DNA from 3 places in the Bacillus nitratireducens genome. Region 1 is predicted to be linked to each of the others. Evidence: predicted binding sites of a transcription regulator. Region 1 holds the regulator's gene; each other region holds the start of a gene.
The links. The regulator LexA, encoded in region 1, represses DNA repair genes until DNA is damaged. The targets are predictions, from matches to a motif close to CGAACATATGTTCG.
Positions count from the first base shown of each region.

Region 2: a site for LexA is predicted at 4,590-4,603, ahead of Q3V31_RS06420 (DNA polymerase IV). Genes of this name have one in related genera too.
Region 3: a site for LexA is predicted at 4,019-4,032, ahead of Q3V31_RS26355 (Y-family DNA polymerase). Genes of this name have one in related genera too.

Region 1 covers NZ_JAUMJO010000002.1:511,496-517,337, reverse strand. Annotated here, with positions in the region: gene sirA (sporulation inhibitor of replication protein SirA) at 1-83, opposite strand, end outside; gene tkt (transketolase) at 240-2,240, opposite strand; gene Q3V31_RS08980 (DUF896 domain-containing protein) at 2,982-3,221, opposite strand; gene Q3V31_RS08975 (YneB family resolvase-like protein) at 3,267-3,923, opposite strand; gene lexA (transcriptional repressor LexA) at 4,065-4,685, shown strand; gene Q3V31_RS08965 (DUF4097 family beta strand repeat-containing protein) at 4,788-5,588, opposite strand; gene Q3V31_RS08960 (DUF1700 domain-containing protein) at 5,592-5,842, opposite strand, start outside.
Region 2 covers NZ_JAUMJO010000002.1:24,799-30,640, reverse strand. Annotated here, with positions in the region: gene sdaAA (L-serine ammonia-lyase, iron-sulfur-dependent, subunit alpha) at 1-392, opposite strand, end outside; gene sdaAB (L-serine ammonia-lyase, iron-sulfur-dependent subunit beta) at 411-1,070, opposite strand; gene Q3V31_RS06435 (hypothetical protein) at 1,116-1,253, opposite strand; gene rnz (ribonuclease Z) at 1,816-2,739, opposite strand; gene Q3V31_RS06425 (DUF3932 family protein) at 2,929-3,180, shown strand; gene Q3V31_RS06420 (DNA polymerase IV) at 3,335-4,573, opposite strand; gene Q3V31_RS06415 (hypothetical protein) at 4,716-4,922, shown strand; gene Q3V31_RS06410 (tripeptidase T) at 4,969-5,842, opposite strand, start outside.
Region 3 covers NZ_JAUMJO010000009.1:169,459-175,300, reverse strand. Annotated here, with positions in the region: gene Q3V31_RS26380 (alpha/beta hydrolase family protein) at 1-614, opposite strand, end outside; partial or broken gene Q3V31_RS26375 (alanine acetyltransferase) at 744-881, opposite strand; gene Q3V31_RS26370 (hypothetical protein) at 892-1,083, opposite strand; gene Q3V31_RS26365 (hypothetical protein) at 2,335-2,805, opposite strand; gene Q3V31_RS26360 (hypothetical protein) at 2,862-3,710, opposite strand; gene Q3V31_RS26355 (Y-family DNA polymerase) at 4,052-5,323, shown strand; gene Q3V31_RS26350 (YolD-like family protein) at 5,339-5,668, shown strand; gene Q3V31_RS26345 (DUF8096 family protein) at 5,762-5,842, shown strand, end outside.

The sequences.
Region 1 (5,842 bases):
AATAAATCAAAAAACAAATATTCACGACCAAAGTAAGCTTTCGCAATATCCTCTTGAATTAAATACAATTCATACGTTTTCATTTTTCCCCTCCCAATCTGGACAACCTTTTCCCTACATTATATAAGAGAAAATTTGCAATGATTGTCTGACTACGGAGAGAGAAAAAACTTTTTCTGTCGAAAAAACTCAACTACATAGAAAAATCTCCCCATGCTGGAGAGATTTTTCTAAAATCATTAAAGCATTTCTTTTACTTTACGAACAACGTTCTCTACAGTAAATCCATACTCTTCCATAATCTTCTCACCAGGAGCAGAAGCACCGAATGTATCGATACCTAGTACATCTCCATCAAGACCTACGTAACGGTGCCATCCGATTGTAGCACCCATTTCAATTGCGAAACGTTTCGTTACCGCTTTTGGTAGTACAGATTCTTTGTACTCAGCAGTTTGAGCTTCAAAGCGATCCATAGATGGCATGCTAACAACAGCTGCATCAACGCCGTCTGCTGCTAGAGCTTTTTGCGCTTCAATTGCTAAGCTTACTTCAGATCCAGTTGCAATTAAGATTACATCAGCAGTTTCTTTTTTGCTTGCAGAAACTACATATGCACCTTTTGCTACTTTTTCATAAGTGTCGTCTTTTGCACCTTCTAATGTTGGAAGATCTTGACGAGTTAACACTAATGCAGTTGGTGTTTTTGTTGATTCTAGAGCTAATCTCCAAGCTGCAACTGATTCGTTACCGTCTGCTGGACGAATAACAGAAACGTTTGGCATTGCACGAAGTGCTGCTAATTGTTCAACCGGCTCATGTGTTGGACCATCTTCACCAACAGCGATACTATCATGTGTGAATACATACGTTACAGGCAATTGCATTAATGCTGCAAGACGAATTGCTGGACGTAAGTAGTCAGAGAATACGAAGAACGTACCACCGTAAGTTTTTAAACCGCCATGAAGTGCGATACCGTTCATTGCTGCACCCATTGCGAATTCACGTACACCGTACCAAATGTTTTTTCCGCTGTAATCAGCTCTTGTAAAGTCTTTTTCGTTATTCATGTATGTTTTGTTAGAACCAGCAAGGTCAGCAGATCCACCGAAGAATGATGGTACAGACTCTGCAATTGCATTAATTACAGCACCTGAAGAATTACGTGTTGCTGCTTTTGATCCTAATTCATAAGTTGGTAAGCTTTGTTCCCAACCTTCTGGAAGAAGACCGTTCATTGCTGCTTGCAGTTCGTTTGCTAATTCTGGATATGCTTGTGCATATTCACCGAGCATCGTGTTCCACGCAGCTTGCGTCGTTTCACCAACATCTTGTACTGTTTTACGGAAGTTGTCATATACTTCTTCTGCTACATGGAAGTCTTGTTCAGCAGTCCAAGCGTATGCTTCTTTCGTTAATTTTGTTTCGTCTACACCAAGTGGAGAACCATGTGAAGCTGATTTTCCTGATTTGTTTGGAGAACCGAAACCAATTGTCGTTCTTACTTCAATTAGCGTTGGGCGTTTTTCGTCAGCTTTCGCTTCTTCAATTGCTTTTGCGATCGCTTCAATATCGTTTCCATCCTCAACACGGATTACTTGCCAGCCGTATGCTTTGTAACGATCTTCTACACTTTCAGAGAATGAACGATTTAAATCGCCATCTAATGAAATATCGTTTGAATCGTAAAGTACAACAAGACGACCTAATTGTAAATGAGCAGCTAATGAAGATGCTTCAGCAGAAACGCCTTCCATTAAATCTCCATCACCACAAATAGCGTATGTATGATGATCTACTACATTATACGCATCACGGTTGTATTTAGCCGCTAAATGTCTTTCAGCCATTGCCATACCTACAGCAGTTGCAATACCTTGTCCAAGTGGACCAGTAGTTGCGTCTACACCTGCTGTATGACCGTACTCAGGATGTCCTGGAGTTTTGCTTCCCCATTGACGGAAGTTCTTTAAGTCATCCATTGTTACATCATAACCAGATAGGTGAAGTAGGCTGTATAATAACATTGAACCATGACCTGCAGATAATACGAAACGATCGCGGTTAAACCACGTTGGGTTATTTGGATTGTGTTTCATAAATTGAGTCCATAATGTATAAGCCATTGGTGCTGCACCCATTGGCATTCCTGGGTGACCAGAGTTTGCTTTTTCAATCGCATCAATGGATAATGTGCGAATCGTGTTGATAGAAAGTTGTTCGATTGAATGTGACATGCTATTCTTCCCTTCGCGTATGTTAGTAAACGTTTTATACATTTATATGATAGCTTCCCACGCAAGATTATACAACATGTATCGACAAATATGTTGATGTTTTTTTGATATTTTATAAAAAAATCAATGTTTCCGGGAATGTATGGGCATTCAATATGACATACTTTTTTATTGTTTTTATTTTAAAAAGAAAGGGAATTATCTGTATTTTTATGCAATATCATTAAATCCAAAAATAAAAAATGTATATTTAACCTTTCATTACTGCGCGTGGCAAATGAATAGAAGGCTCTAACTAAAAATAAAGAAGAGTGTTCTCCCTTTGAATCGAAATAAAATCAATAATAATTACCATCAAAGTAACACATGCACAAGACCATATTTTAAGCTTAGCGCAAATATGAAGAGCACATTAATTTCAACCACGCACTCCTACTAATCATAAAACAAATTGCACAAGCATATTCTCCTCGCATCTATTTTATCCTGCCTAAAGAATTACTGTATATACAATCTACTTGAATCTACTTGCAATCATTGCTTCTAATAACGCTATGTCAACCAATTCGATTTATTCACATATTACCTTCGCAACAAGTACATAATAAAAGACATATCAATTGATATGTCTAAATTCACCACTCACTATGTATTGAAACGATTGAAGTAGCATTACAACCGGAAAGCTATTACTCACGTATCTTTCTATTAATATCAAAAAAGACGGGCTATGCCCATCTTTTAATTTAATTTTGCATTATCTTGCTTTTTTAAAGCTTTCAATTTCGTCGGTGTAACATCCGTGCCTTCTTCGTTAACGACTTTAATTCCTTTTAATTCGTTTAACATATTTTGACGAAATCCTTTTAAATATTGTTCACGTAGCGATTGGCGCTCACGTTGTTCTTCTTCAGTTAAGCCTTCAGCTTTTGCTTTTTTCGCTAAGAAGTTAATGCGTTCAATGAGTTCGTGACTTGGCATCTCGAATCCCCCTTCTACTCAAAACTGATTATTATCATACAATAGTTAGTCCTCTTTATCAAGCAATTGCTTTGTATATTCTACATATCTTCGATGTACAGTTGCTTTTGAAACATCATGACCAAAACCACGAAGTGTTGCTGCAATTTCTTCAAAAGTTAATTCATTCCGGCGTAAACGTACAATTTCCTCAATTGGTACTTCTTTTTTCTCACGTCCTATACTTAAATGACGATTTTTCAAATTATTCTCTGGGCGAAACCCTTTCTCTACCGCCCTTTGCATGCCACGCTTAATTTTCAAATTGTGAATCTTCCTTTGATACTCTTCCACGATTCCAATGATATCCAATACCATCGAGTCAGAATCTGAAAGTTGTAATTCACCATTATGCGTATGTGTATATACTTTTATTCCTTCTTTATGTAAACAATGCATTAATGCAATCTTCGCATTCCCTCTACCAAGACGCGTTTCATCTTGTATTAGAAGTACATCAACTTGTTCATCTCGAATTGTATCTAATACTTCTAATATGCCATCACGTTCAATTGTATAGCCACTAGCCTGCTCCTCAATCACCTTTGTCACATTCATTTGATAGCGCTCAGCTAAATGCAATAATTCATCCTTTTGACGCAATAATGATGTTTCTTGTGCTTCTTTTGTTGTACTGACACGCGCATAAACAATTGCATTCATTTTGAACCCTTCTTTCTCGCTTTATTTTCCCTCTAGTGTATCATAAATCTTCCTTTTGTTCGAACTTATGTTTGTAGAATGTTTTTTCGCATGTTATACTTATTAATAAGAAAAATGAAAGAAAACGAGGTGTTAGAAAACATGGAAAAGTTAACGAAACGCCAGCAAGACATTCTCGACTTTATTAAGCTAAAAGTACAAGAAAAAGGATATCCACCTTCCGTACGTGAAATCGGTCAAGCAGTCGGCCTCGCTTCTAGTTCTACAGTGCACGGACATTTATCACGACTAGAAGAAAAAGGATATATTCGACGCGATCCAACAAAACCACGCGCAATTGAAATTTTAGGTGACAACCGAATGGAAACAGAAACACAATCTGTTATTCAAGTTCCAATCGTCGGAAAAGTTACTGCCGGTTTACCGATTACAGCAGTCGAAAGTGTAGAAGATCACTTCCCACTTCCAGCTAGTATCGTTGCTGGAGCAGATCAAGTGTTTATGTTACGCATTTCTGGAGATAGCATGATTGACGCTGGTATTTTTGATGGAGATTTAGTTGTAGTTCGCCAACAACAGTCTGCATACAACGGTGAAATTGTAGTTGCTTTAACAGAAGATAACGAAGCAACTGTTAAACGTTTCTATAAAGAAAAAGATCATTTCCGTCTACAACCGGAAAACTCTTCACTAGAACCTATCATTTTAAAACAAGTGTCAGTTATCGGAAAAGTAATCGGCGTATATCGTGATTTACATTAAAAATATAAAAAGAAGATAATCCCCTTATTTATATAGGGGATTATCTTCTTTTTATATTTTGATAGATTTCCGTTTACTCAAAAGAATGCATTACCTTAATTATTAACGCGTTTCAATAGTAACATCTCCAGCAGCTGTTTTACCGCTAATTTTTTTACTCCCATTACCAATTGTTATATTTTGATTTTCTTCATTAAAAATTGTCACGTCTCCAGCAGCACTTTGCCCCGTTATAACTGCATCTTGTGGTTTTTCCAACAAAGTAATATCTACATCTCCAGCAGTTGAACTTGCCTCTACATCATATTTTGGATCATGATCCATAATATATACATCTCCGCTAGCCGTTTTTGCTGTTACTTTCCCTATTACTTTTTTAAAGCTCACCTCACCAGCTTTTGTAGATCCCTCCACACTCTTAGCTGTTACATGTTTCAAATCCACTTCTCCTGCGAGTGTTTCAACACTTACGCGGTCACTTTTCACATTACTTATTTCTATTTGTCCAGCGGATGAATTTACTTTTATCTCTTGATAAGAACGTTCAGGTACTAATATAGTCAATGTAGGCGTTCGAAATCCAAAATTGTAAAATGAAAAATCAAATGAAACACCTTTTTCTATTTCCCCTATGACTTTTAATGTATCACCATCTTCAGCAATACGAATTTCCTGTTTACTTACGTCCCCTGTTTGCTTTACATAAAAAGAGGAATCAGGAGATTTTTGGACAACAATATCTCCTGCATCTAACTTAACTTCTACATTTTTTAGCGTTTCGTTCTTAATTACGTCCTCTTTATCTCCTTTTTCTGCAGTTTTTACTGCTTTTTCATATGTTTGTGAAATCCCTATTACTCCAATAATGATACAAGCGATAGCTACTAATAATATCTTTTTCATCATCTACTCCCCTTTTATCATTTTGAAGTTCCATACTACATAGCGTACACATAATCTTTTAAACCACTTCGTACTATAATAAGCTACAATACATAACAACAAACCTACTCCAACAAACGTTATACTAACGAAAAGATCCAACCATATAAACGTACCCATAAATATTTTTATAATAACGAAAAATGGTGTCACTACACTAGCAATACCACCGACCCAAAATGAAAATATAAAACCGATAATTGCAACTAACGGGC
Region 2 (5,842 bases), 490 kb from region 1:
TTTTCTCGCAGTGCAAACAGTACACCTGGCACTGTTCCAGCAGATCCTGCTGTTGGTGTTGCACAAATGATTCCCATCGCCGCATTTACTTCATTTGTTGCGACAGCTTTACTCACTGCGTCCAAAATCGTATCTCCAGATAAGCCTTTTCCACTCTGCCTATACGCTTGGACTTTCACAGCATCCCCGCCAGTTAAACCAGTTGGTGATTTTACACCACGAATACCGCGTTCTACTGCTTGTTCCATCACGACTAAGTTCTTTTCCATTCCAGCAATTACTTCTTCACGTGTGATACTTCTTGTTTCCATTTCACATTGAATCATAATTTCTGCGATTTTTACATTTTGCTCTTTAGCTTGCGCCACTAGTTCCGCTGCGTTCCGAAACATGGTGTGTCCCCCCTGCAATTAATCCATAATAGTTACTTGACAAATATTTTGTTGCCCATTTATTTCCGCGATTACTTCATCTGCTAATAATTCATCTGTTTCAATGACCATAAGCGCTCTTCTTCCTTTTTCTTTACGAGAAACACTCATTGTACTAATGTTAATCTCGTGTTTTGCAAGGATTGAAGCTACAGCTGCGATAGCACCGAAGCGATCGTTATTTACAATAAGTAGCGCTGGACTCGTCCCTGATAGTTGAAGATCGAATCCATTTAATTCTACAACTTCGATTTTACCACCACCGATTGAACAAGCAACGACTTCAATTTCCTCTTCTCCTTTATACAGACGAATTTTCGCTGTATTTGGATGAGGAGCATTTGCATCTTCCTCAATGAATTCCACTTCAATTCCGCGTTCTTTTGCTATGTCTAGCGCCTCTGGAATACGTAAGTCATCTGTTTCAAATCCTAATATTCCACCGATTAGCGCTACATCCGTACCATGTCCTCGATACGTCTTTGCAAATGATCCATATAATGAAATGCTTACTCTTTCTGGTTCATGACGAAACAGCTGGCGAGCAACTTGCCCCATTCTTGCTGCGCCTGCTGTATGTGAACTTGATGGACCAATCATAACTGGACCAATAATATCAAATACTGAGCGATACTTCATCATAACTCCCCCTAAACCTCTATGAAAAAATTTTTTACTATTCTATTAAGCTACCGAATCGGTTGCTGTTCCAGTCGTACCACGAATTTGTTCCGCTGTACGAATTGGATAGTTTTTGAATAACAGTGAAGCAATATATCCTGAAATAATACCAGTTATCATAATAAATAAGAAACTTAGCATTACCTTCATTTAAAAATAATATAAGATAATCCACAATAAAGTCTGGTAGCAATCCAAAGTTTAACACAGAACCCCTTACAAGCATAGCATAAACAAGTGAAACTCCCATTGCTTTCATACCTTTTGGTGTTTTAAAGCTAAAAAGTGAAAAAAGACTTAGTACAAATAATAGTAATATCCTTCCTATTATAATTTCCATGTTGCTCTCTCACGATTTAGTCAACTTCACTTGTTACGACAAATGGCTAAAACGCATGTAGCCTACACTTAAATTATAATCTGCCCTCATTATAGCTTGTTTTTAATAAAACGCTTACTTTTAATGAATTTTAAAAGTTCTGAATAACAATCTGTTTTTGCTATTTGTACCACTCGTATGTCGTCTGACTTATATAACAGTTTTTCTAAACAATCGGTCTTATGTATTTTTATCCTATCTCTTCACATCATTAAAACTTTCTGTTTCATCCAATATAAACATAAAATGATAACAGTTTTATTTTAAAATTTTTTTAGAAATAAAAAAATGGCAACCTTTCGTCACCATTTTTTTACGCCATTATTATCTTTCTACTGGAAATGATTTCAAGTCCGTAGCTATTTCTGTATTAGAAAATAGCTCTCTTGCCTCTTTCCATAATTCCTTATATGTATCTCCTTGATAACGAGAACTAATATGAGTCAATATTAAGCGTTTTGCATTTGCCTGTAGTGCAATACTCGCAGCTTGCTTAGATGTGGAATGAAAATAATCGTACGCTTGTTGTTCATCTTCTGCCGCAAAAGTTGCTTCATGAACAAGTACGTCAGCGTCTTGTGCCAGCTCTCTACTCGCTTCACAATATCTTGTATCACCTAAAATAGTAATGATTCTTCCCTTTTGAGGCGGACCAATAAAGTCTTTTCCATTTAGTATCGTACCATTTTCTAATTCAACTACTTCTCCATCTTTTAAACGTTTAAAGAGTGGACCGGGTTTCACACCCATCTCCAGCAGCTTATCGACTAAAAGAGCACCTTGTATATCTTTCTCTACAATACGATATCCGAAACATTCGATTCCATGTGATAACCTTTTTGTTTCTACATAGAATTCATTATCCTCAAACACAGTACCTTCTTCCGTTATCTCAACGATTTCAAGTGGATATTTCACATGTGTCGTACTTACTGATAATGCTACTTCAATAAATTGTTTAATTCCTTTTGGTCCGTACACCGTTAACGTTGTTGTTCCACCTTGAAACGAACGGCTTCCTAATAAACCAGGCAACCCAAAAATATGATCGCCATGTAAATGCGTAATAAATATTTTTTCAATGCGTCTTGGGCGCACAGATGTATGTAAAATTTGATGCTGAGTCGCTTCACCACAGTCAAATAACCAAGTCTGTCCTCGTTCTTCTAACAATTGCAAAGCAATTGCTGAAACGTTCCTTCCTTTCGAAGGAACACCTGCACCAGTTCCTAAAAATACAAATTCCACTTTCTTTCCTCCAGCTCTTTATATAATCTATCTCTCATCTTACGGAATGTTATTTCAAATGGCAAATTGAATTTGCATAACCAATCATCTAGACAACTATATAACACGAACGTTATAGTTAAAAAACTTAGCAATCGTTCGTGTTTTATGTTAAAATAATTATACTACATTTTAAGGGAGCGTTTTATTATGAAAGAAGCATTTCGTTTACAAACTGATTTTTCATCTTCATTTGATCGCTGGGTAAGTTCTTTCGTGTCTGATCACCCAGCACAATTAGAATGGACGACTTTGAAAGAATTAATCCATGAATATACAACAACACATACAAATGATTCGTTACCAACATATATTTCTTCAGCTTTAACATATTACGCACAACGCGTTTCAACAACAAACAGTTCAGAAATTGTTATTTTTGAAAATGATACAATCTCATAATCTATAATAAAAAGCACTGTAATCAGTGCTTTTTATTTATATCCATACCTTTTGTTTTAACTTGGCATGAACCCGAAAAAGGATTTGACCGCTTCTAAGCATGGTTGAATTCTCTCTTCCATCTAAAAAAGAAAAGTTAAATCCATGACACCTTCTACATAAACTTATTCTCTAATTTTTGCTGAAACGACTTTTCTTGCTTACGCAATAATTGGCTACCTCGTTGTAAAAGCGGTGTTCCATACTTATCATTAATTTGATCAATGACAGCAAGTAGCGGCTCTTCTTTCGCATCTTTTTCAAATGAAAACAAATCTAATTGTTTCACCGATTCTGTTTTCCACTCTATTTCAGTAGCCGTAACACCTAACAGGCGAACAGAATCACCATCCCAATGTTGCTTCCATAAACGTGATGCCGCTTGAAAAATATCACGTTCTTCCCAAATTGCATTTTTCAATTGCTTACTCCGTGTAACCGTCCGCCTATCATGGTATTTAATCATAATTTGAATGTTATAACTAACAAGCGTTCGTTTTTGTAGCCTTTTGCTTACTGATTTCGATAATCTGTCTAACATATCAAGTAATTCTTTTTCTTCGTCCATATCCTTTGAAAAAGTCATCGAATTACCAACGCTTTTATGCTGTCCTATTTGATCCGGATCAACTTCCCTATCATCCATACCTTTTGCCCGCTGTTGTAAATCAACACCGTGCTTTCCAATTTTAGCGCGAATGATATGTTCGTTTCCTTTTGCTAACTGCTCAATTGTTTGTATATGAATATCATTTAATTTTTCAGCTGTTTTTTCTCCAATTCCATGCATTGCTCCAACTGGAAGTGGCCAAATCATTTCTGGAATATCTCGTTTTCGAAGCACGGTAATACCGAGAGGTTTTTTCATATCAGAAGCTGTTTTTGCTAGGAAAAGGTTTGGAGCAATTCCGATGCTACACGGAAGCTGTAACTCTGTTAATAACGCCCCTTGAATCATCTTCGCTATTTCAAGGGGCGTACCGAGCGCATAGCAATCTGTAATATCTAAATACCCTTCATCTATAGAAACCGGTTGTATTTTTTCTGTAAAACGGGAAAGAATTTGAAACATTTGAAATGAAGCTTCTCGATATAATGTAAAATTAGGACGCCTCACAACTAATTGCGGACATAATCGCTTTGCTTCCCATAAGGGCATCGTCGTACGTATTCCATATTCTCTCGCCTCATAACTACATGTTATGATAATCCCTTTTCGCTCTTTTTCATTCCCGGCAATCGCTAATGGCTTTCCTTGTAATGATGGGTCATGAGCAATTTCAACAGATGCGAAAAAACAATTCATATCTACATGTAAAATAACACGACCATTTTTCGGATACATTTCTCGCATACTACTCACCCCTCAAAGAACATTTGTTCTTTCATTATATCAAATTTCTTTACACGTTATAATAATTATTGGCTTTTCTCTATCTATTTTTTGTTATACTGTATGTAACAAATGGATATTATTGTAAAGGAGATGAATCGTTATGAAACAACATAATAAACTCAATTATGTATTTATTATTATTATAGTAATCCTTGCAATTAATTATTTGTTACTTCCCCTTTTTAACATTAACATTTACGCTTTAGGAATCTTCTCTCATTTCATACGTTTTACAACAACTTATGTACTTCCGTGGGTCTTCTTATATTGGCTTATCCGCCTTGTGAAAGCAATTGAATCAAAATAAAAAAAGACGTGTAAACCATAATTGGTTCACACGTCTTTTTTATTACTTACTTCGCTACTTCTTCAATAATAGCTACAACTAATTCTGCTGTTTTCGCTAATTCTTCAACAGGAATTTTTTCATTTGTTGTATGAATCTCTTCATAACCAACTGCTAAGTTAACTGTTGGGATACCGTGTCCTGCGATTACGTTCGCATCACTTCCGCCACCACTTTGGTGAAGAGAAGGTGTACGGCCAATGCTTTCAGCAGCGCGTTTCGCAACTTCTACAACGTGATCTCCATCAGCAAACTTAAAACCTGGGTACATAACATTTACTTCAACGTCTGCATGACCACCCATTTCTTTTGCAGTTGTTTCAAATGCTTCTTTCATTTTTGCAACTTGTACTTCCATTTTCTCATTGATTAAAGAACGAGCTTCTGCAAAAATTTGAACATGATCGCAAACGATATTTGTTTGTGTGCCACCTTCAAAACGCCCAATATTTGCAGTTGTTTCAGAATCGATACGACCAAGTGGCATCTTTGCAATTGCTTTTGCTGCGATAGTAATTGCAGATACACCCTTTTCTGGTGCTACGCCAGCGTGCGCTGTTTTCCCACGAATAATCGCATTCACTTTCGCTTGTGTTGGCGCTGCAACTACGATTTCACCAACTTTTCCATCGCTATCTAATGCATAACCATATTTCGCTGTAATGCGCTCGCGATCCAACGCTTTTGCACCAATAAGACCCGATTCTTCTCCAACTGTAATAATAAACTCAATTTTACCATGAGGGATGTTTTTTTCTTTTAAAACACGAATTGCTTCAAACATAGATGCTAAACCAGCTTTATCATCCGCTCCTAAAATAGTAGTCCCATCTGATACGACATATCCATCTTTAATAGAAGGCTTAATTCCATTACCAGGA
Region 3 (5,842 bases), on a different contig from region 1:
GGTGAAAAACTACTTAACTTTTCAAAAGGATCTATCATTTGAAAATACTCCGTTCTTTTGTCTATCTCTCCTTCTGCTTCCTGAATCTGTTTACTCCATTGTTCATAAGTATTTGTTGAGAGAATGCAGTCTTTCCATGCTTTAGTAAAAGCTGGCTTTCCTGCTATCGGAACTGCAACTTTTATATCTGGGTTATTTGCTGCGATATAAAATGATGCATATCCTCCCATAGAAAAACCTGATATTCCTATTTTATTTAAGTCAATCTCGTCTCTACCTTCAAAATACTTAATAAGGGTTTGTATATCTATTGCAGATTGTTCTATAACTTCATGCATATGGACATATATGTCCAAACCAGTATCTGGCGGAAAGACTTCAGAGAATTTATTACAATCATTTTCTGGTTTTCTCTGTCCGTGTCCTTTACAATCCATGCTTATATAGTAAAACCCTTTTTTTGCAAGCATATACCCAAAGTCCATAGCTTGTTCACAGTCTGCTCCATACCCGTGAATATAAAATACCAATGGACAATTTAATAATCCTTCTTGAAACATACTTATAATCGGGATGCCATTTACTATTTTGTCTTCAATTATTATTTTTGACATAAGCAATACTCCTTTTATGTTTTTATGGGGTATAACAATTCGCTCTTCCGCTGAAGCGCCCTCAAGCGCAGGGTTCAAAAAATTCCAACCAATTGAATTGCTATTTAACAAATCCAATTTTTCCTTAGTTCATTCGGAAATCATTTTAAACATTCCTCTCATATTAGGTGAGTAATTTCTGAAATTATATTTTTCGTAAAACTCACCTTTTCCTTTCGAAGCAAACAAACCTACAAATGCCTTATCTGGTGCATTTTCTTCAAGATATTGTTCAGTATTATTTACATTTACTACATAAAATTTCGTTTGCTATCTTAGCTAATATTTTATCTAATTGTCCAACAGGCATATTTTTGTCTTCGGATAATACTAAAGAAACTGCAAATCGTTCACCACGTTCAATTGTTTTACCACATTGTGAACATACTAAATTTACATCTTTAAAATGATTTATTAGTGTATCTAACATATTATTTATTCCTCCTGCTTAATTGTTTAATATAAAAATATATAAATACCGTTATTTTCATTATACAAAATTAAAAAGAAAAGATGGAGTAAAATTCCAATTCACACCATCTTTAACAACAACTTTTTTCAAAACGTCGCGACTTTATTATAAACATCGCATCTTTTTTCAAAACATCGTGACTTTATTTCAAACCAACCTTATGTCATTGGGGTACGGAAACGATTCTGGGTAAGAGGGGCCACTCTGGGATTAAATTCTATAATATATTTTTGATAAGTGTATTTGAGAGCTTCTAAATACTTTAAAATCAACACCTTCCTATATTATCAATAGGGTAAACCCTATTGATAATGGTTAGTTAAAACAATATCTTTTCTATCAATTGAAACTTTATTTATCCTTAAAATTAAGGATATAAAAGTCAAGACTTAAAGATTTCACTCTTTGTTTTGTATTTATTTTCCATAGTGGCCCCTCATTCCCCGAATCGTTTCCGCCCCCCTACTAACACTTTTATTATCAGTGTTTTTAACACTAACTTTGATTGTGGGCTATGCATTAAGTTAAACGTATTTCTTCAAGAATAAAACTAGATATTCCGTCAATACTGTAGATAACCTAGTTGGAACAAGACCTCCATTAGGTGAGCAGTTAGCTTTTGCTAGCTGCTCTTGTTTTCTGAAATTAGTTAAATTTACCTGCTGTTTTTAACGTAATATTACGTTACAATATAAAAGAATAAAATATATTGAGCTGTTATACCATTACCCTAGGAAACTAGGGTTTTTATTTCTACAAAATGAAATTTTTATTAAAACGATAATTCTTTATTTCTCAATATAAAGAGTCTAGAATTTTCACTAAAAATCATGTAATATATGCGTAAAGAGTAAGGTAAGAGTTACTCTTTGCCATTTTAGGAGAGGATTTGCTATACATAGCAGGTCCTCTTTTGTTTTTCTTAGCTTAATAGCGATGGGGTACTTTAAAATCTTAGCTTGATGGGCATGTGGCGGTACCCCCATAAGAAGTTTTAAATATTTAACTTTAAAATACATAGTTGCTAACGAGTATAGTTAATAATTAATTTAAAAGGGATTAAATTTTCTGTAGGTAAATATATATATACTTTTATAATCACCAAAGATTTTAAAAGAAATTAAATAACCTGAGGCTATGTAAATATAGAACTTAGATTATTTATTCGTGCTTTTTAAATACTGTCTACTTGACAGGAAGCACTTCAAATCAGAGTTTTATTCTTAACTTTTTAATTGTTATTTCACCCTTAGAACTTATTGCTTCATAAAAATCAAAATTATTTCTATTTTCTTGTTTACATTTTTCTTTAATGATCTTTATAATTTTTATTCTATCTTCTCTGGAGGTTTTCATTCCAAAAATAATAGCTTCTAAATCTTCAAATTTATATTTCAATTTTCTATCATGCACTTCTGTATAGATATCTAAAGCACTAAATAATAATAATCTATATTCTTTTTCATATTGCCAATCAATGGATTTGTTTAAAAATGGAGCTTGATAGTTATGCCAGTACTCTTTTTGCCAATCCTTAATAACTTCATCATTTAATTGATTTGCAAAGTTACTGATATTCCCTTCTGAATCTGTATACCATTGTCGTAAAAGTACATTATGCTTTAAGTATCCCAAATGACTAAAAAAATTAATTCTTTGAATTTGATTAGAATAATTCATTTTATAAAATTCAAAAGGACGATATTTATAAATTTTCTTTAAATCTGAATGTCCAATTATTTTTTTAATTCAATTGTAGGTACATCAGCATCGTGAGTTCGGAATTTAAGACAAACACCTTTGTGACTATCCCCATAATGTCCCCAAACTGCTGAATTTGTACAATTATCCATAAAACAAGATACATAACATTTTGGATATGTCAGCTCAGTAATTTTCTTTAAATATCTTTCTGTAAATTCAACATATATAAATTTTGTTTTCTGGCTATTTTGATTTTCTTCAACATTATAGGCAGCTTCTAATTCGCTATCATTTAGTACGGCTTTGTATACTTGTATATAGTCATTGTAAAGGTTTGGTTTTTTATTAAATTGTTCCATTGTATCTTTTAAATCTGTTATTAGGTCAGATCTTATCATGGAGGTAAAGGGGTTAATTGATTGTGAAGATAGACCTAACTCCATATTTACTTCCAAGATAGCTTCTAAGGTGAAATAGTGTAGAATTTTTAAATATACGTAAAGTTCGTCTTGAGAAGTTTCTTTAGATTGTTTGGATAAGAAATTCAGACAGAAATTTATATATTCGCTGTTGAAAACACGTTCATAAACCATATTAATAATTTTTTTGTATTTTTCACTATAATATTGTTCTCGATCCCAAATAGGGATATGTGAATTGTTTAATTCTGATAATAATTTAGACATTAAAAATACATGAGTTAGGCTATACATATAATGTTTAAAAAAATTTTTCCAAACAATAATATCTCCCTTCCAATAATACTCCCTTATGCCCTCCATTGGATCATTTAATGAATCGAGGTCTGAAAAATATATTTCTTGATTTTCCAGTTCTTTGTACTCACCTAATAAGCTTTTAATATTTCGAAATCTGTACATGGTAGTCACTCCATTTTCTAGTTCACAGGTTCTGTTACTGTTAATTGCATTCTAATTACTACTATATTATTACAAAAAATAGATTGTTTTTCAGTATTTTCCTGAAATATTACTTCTCCTGTGCTGTAGCTATTGCTTCGAAATATAGTTTTTATAATATTCATTGGTTTCTTCCACATAAGAACAATGTTCTTAAGAATAATAATCATAAATTGTTTTTGATTACATTGATAGTAATTTTACGTACCGTATTGTGATAAAAATTTCTAACAAATGATTGTATAATCCAAAACAATAGGTTTATAATAGGAACAAACGTTCTGTTTTTGGAGGGTAAAATGATGTTCGATTACTCAAAATACATGAATCGAATGATATTCTGTATCGATCTATGTTCATTTTTCGCCAGTTGCGCTTGTGTAATGCGAGGTTTAGATCCATTGAAAGTAAAGCTAGCTGTTGTTGGAGACGTAAATCGAAATGGATCTATTGTATTGGCTGCGACTCCTGAATTGAAAAAATTAGGGATTTCTACAGCAACTAGATTATACGAAATACCAAGAGACCCAAATATTATTATTGTGAATGCAACAATGAAAAGATTTGTAGAAATTTCAAATCAAATCACAGAAATTTACACCAGGTATGTAGCATTAGAGGATCTACACGTTTATTCCATAGACGAGTGCTTTCTAGACATGCAACAAACAGCTCATCTTTTCGGACGTGATCCAATTGTAATTGCTAAAAGGATTCAAAGAGAAATATATGATACCACTGGCATAACCGCATCAATTGGAATTGGACCGAATTTGTTTCTTTCAAAAGTTGCGCTAGATGTGGAAAGTAAACATTCAAACTCTAGAATTGCCATGTGGTCATACGAAGATGTTTCGAAAAAATTATGGGAAATTAAGCCGCTTCACAAAGTATGGGGAATTGGAAAGGCTACGGAAGAGGCATTGCACAGCATGGGGCTATTTTCCTTGAAGGATGTTGCTATAACGCCTAAAGAACATCTAATCAAGCGATTTGGCAAAGTAAAAGGTGAAGAGTTATATCGTTTCTCATACGGTATTGATGAGAGCCGAATTGCTAATAAATACATTCCGAAAAGCACTTCTATTACAAAAGGGCAAATATTATTAGAAGACTGTTTTAGCCCCAAAAAATTAAAAATGCTTCTTCTAGAACAAATAGAAGAAACCTGTTTTCGCTTACGATCTATAGATAAATGTTGTCGTACGGTTGAGCTTTCTATAGGCTATAGCAAATACATTGGTGGAGGATTTAAACGAGCAATTACCTTGGATCAGCCAACTTGCTTAACGGAAGATGTCTATGCCGCTTGTTTAGACTTACTGAAAAAATTTCATTCGGGCCATCCGGTGCGCCAAATACATATTACACTAAAGAATTTGACCAGGGATGATGCAATTCAAATGTCACTTTTCGAAGATACTTCCCAAAAAGATACTAAAAGGAAATTAGCAAAGACAATGGACGGAATCCGGCATAGATATGGTAAAAATTCAATTATGCGTGGGATTAGCTTTATTAAAGGTGCTACACAAAGGGAAAGAAACGGGAAAATAGGTGGACATAAAGCATAAGGAGGAATACAGATTATGATTGATAGAGGTATGATGCGATGGGTTCCATTTTCAGCCATAAAAGAACAATTTGAAGGATTAAATGAAATGTATGAAAAACAAAACGAAGTACCGATGCCTATTTTAGATGAACAAAAACTAGATCTTATAAATGATATTGTGTGTTGTGCAATGGCTGAAAATAAGCAAGTAAGTATTTCATACCAAAAACAGAACAAGGTATATTCCGAAGTGGGTTATATTCATTACTACGATATGGTCTGTAATGAATTAAGATTTAGGAACCAATATGATAATGTACTATATATAAAAATTAATCGTGTAACAGATATAAAATATACATAATCATCTACAAAATAAAAAGTATCTATGTGAAGACTTCATGTTATTATGATTAAGTTATATTAATTCAGTTTATTATGTATGTAGGTGAAACAAATGGTAAATAAAGAATCTAAACAAGAATACGATCTAAGTAAAATATACGCATACAAAGAGTTCCCTGATAAAATTAGCGGT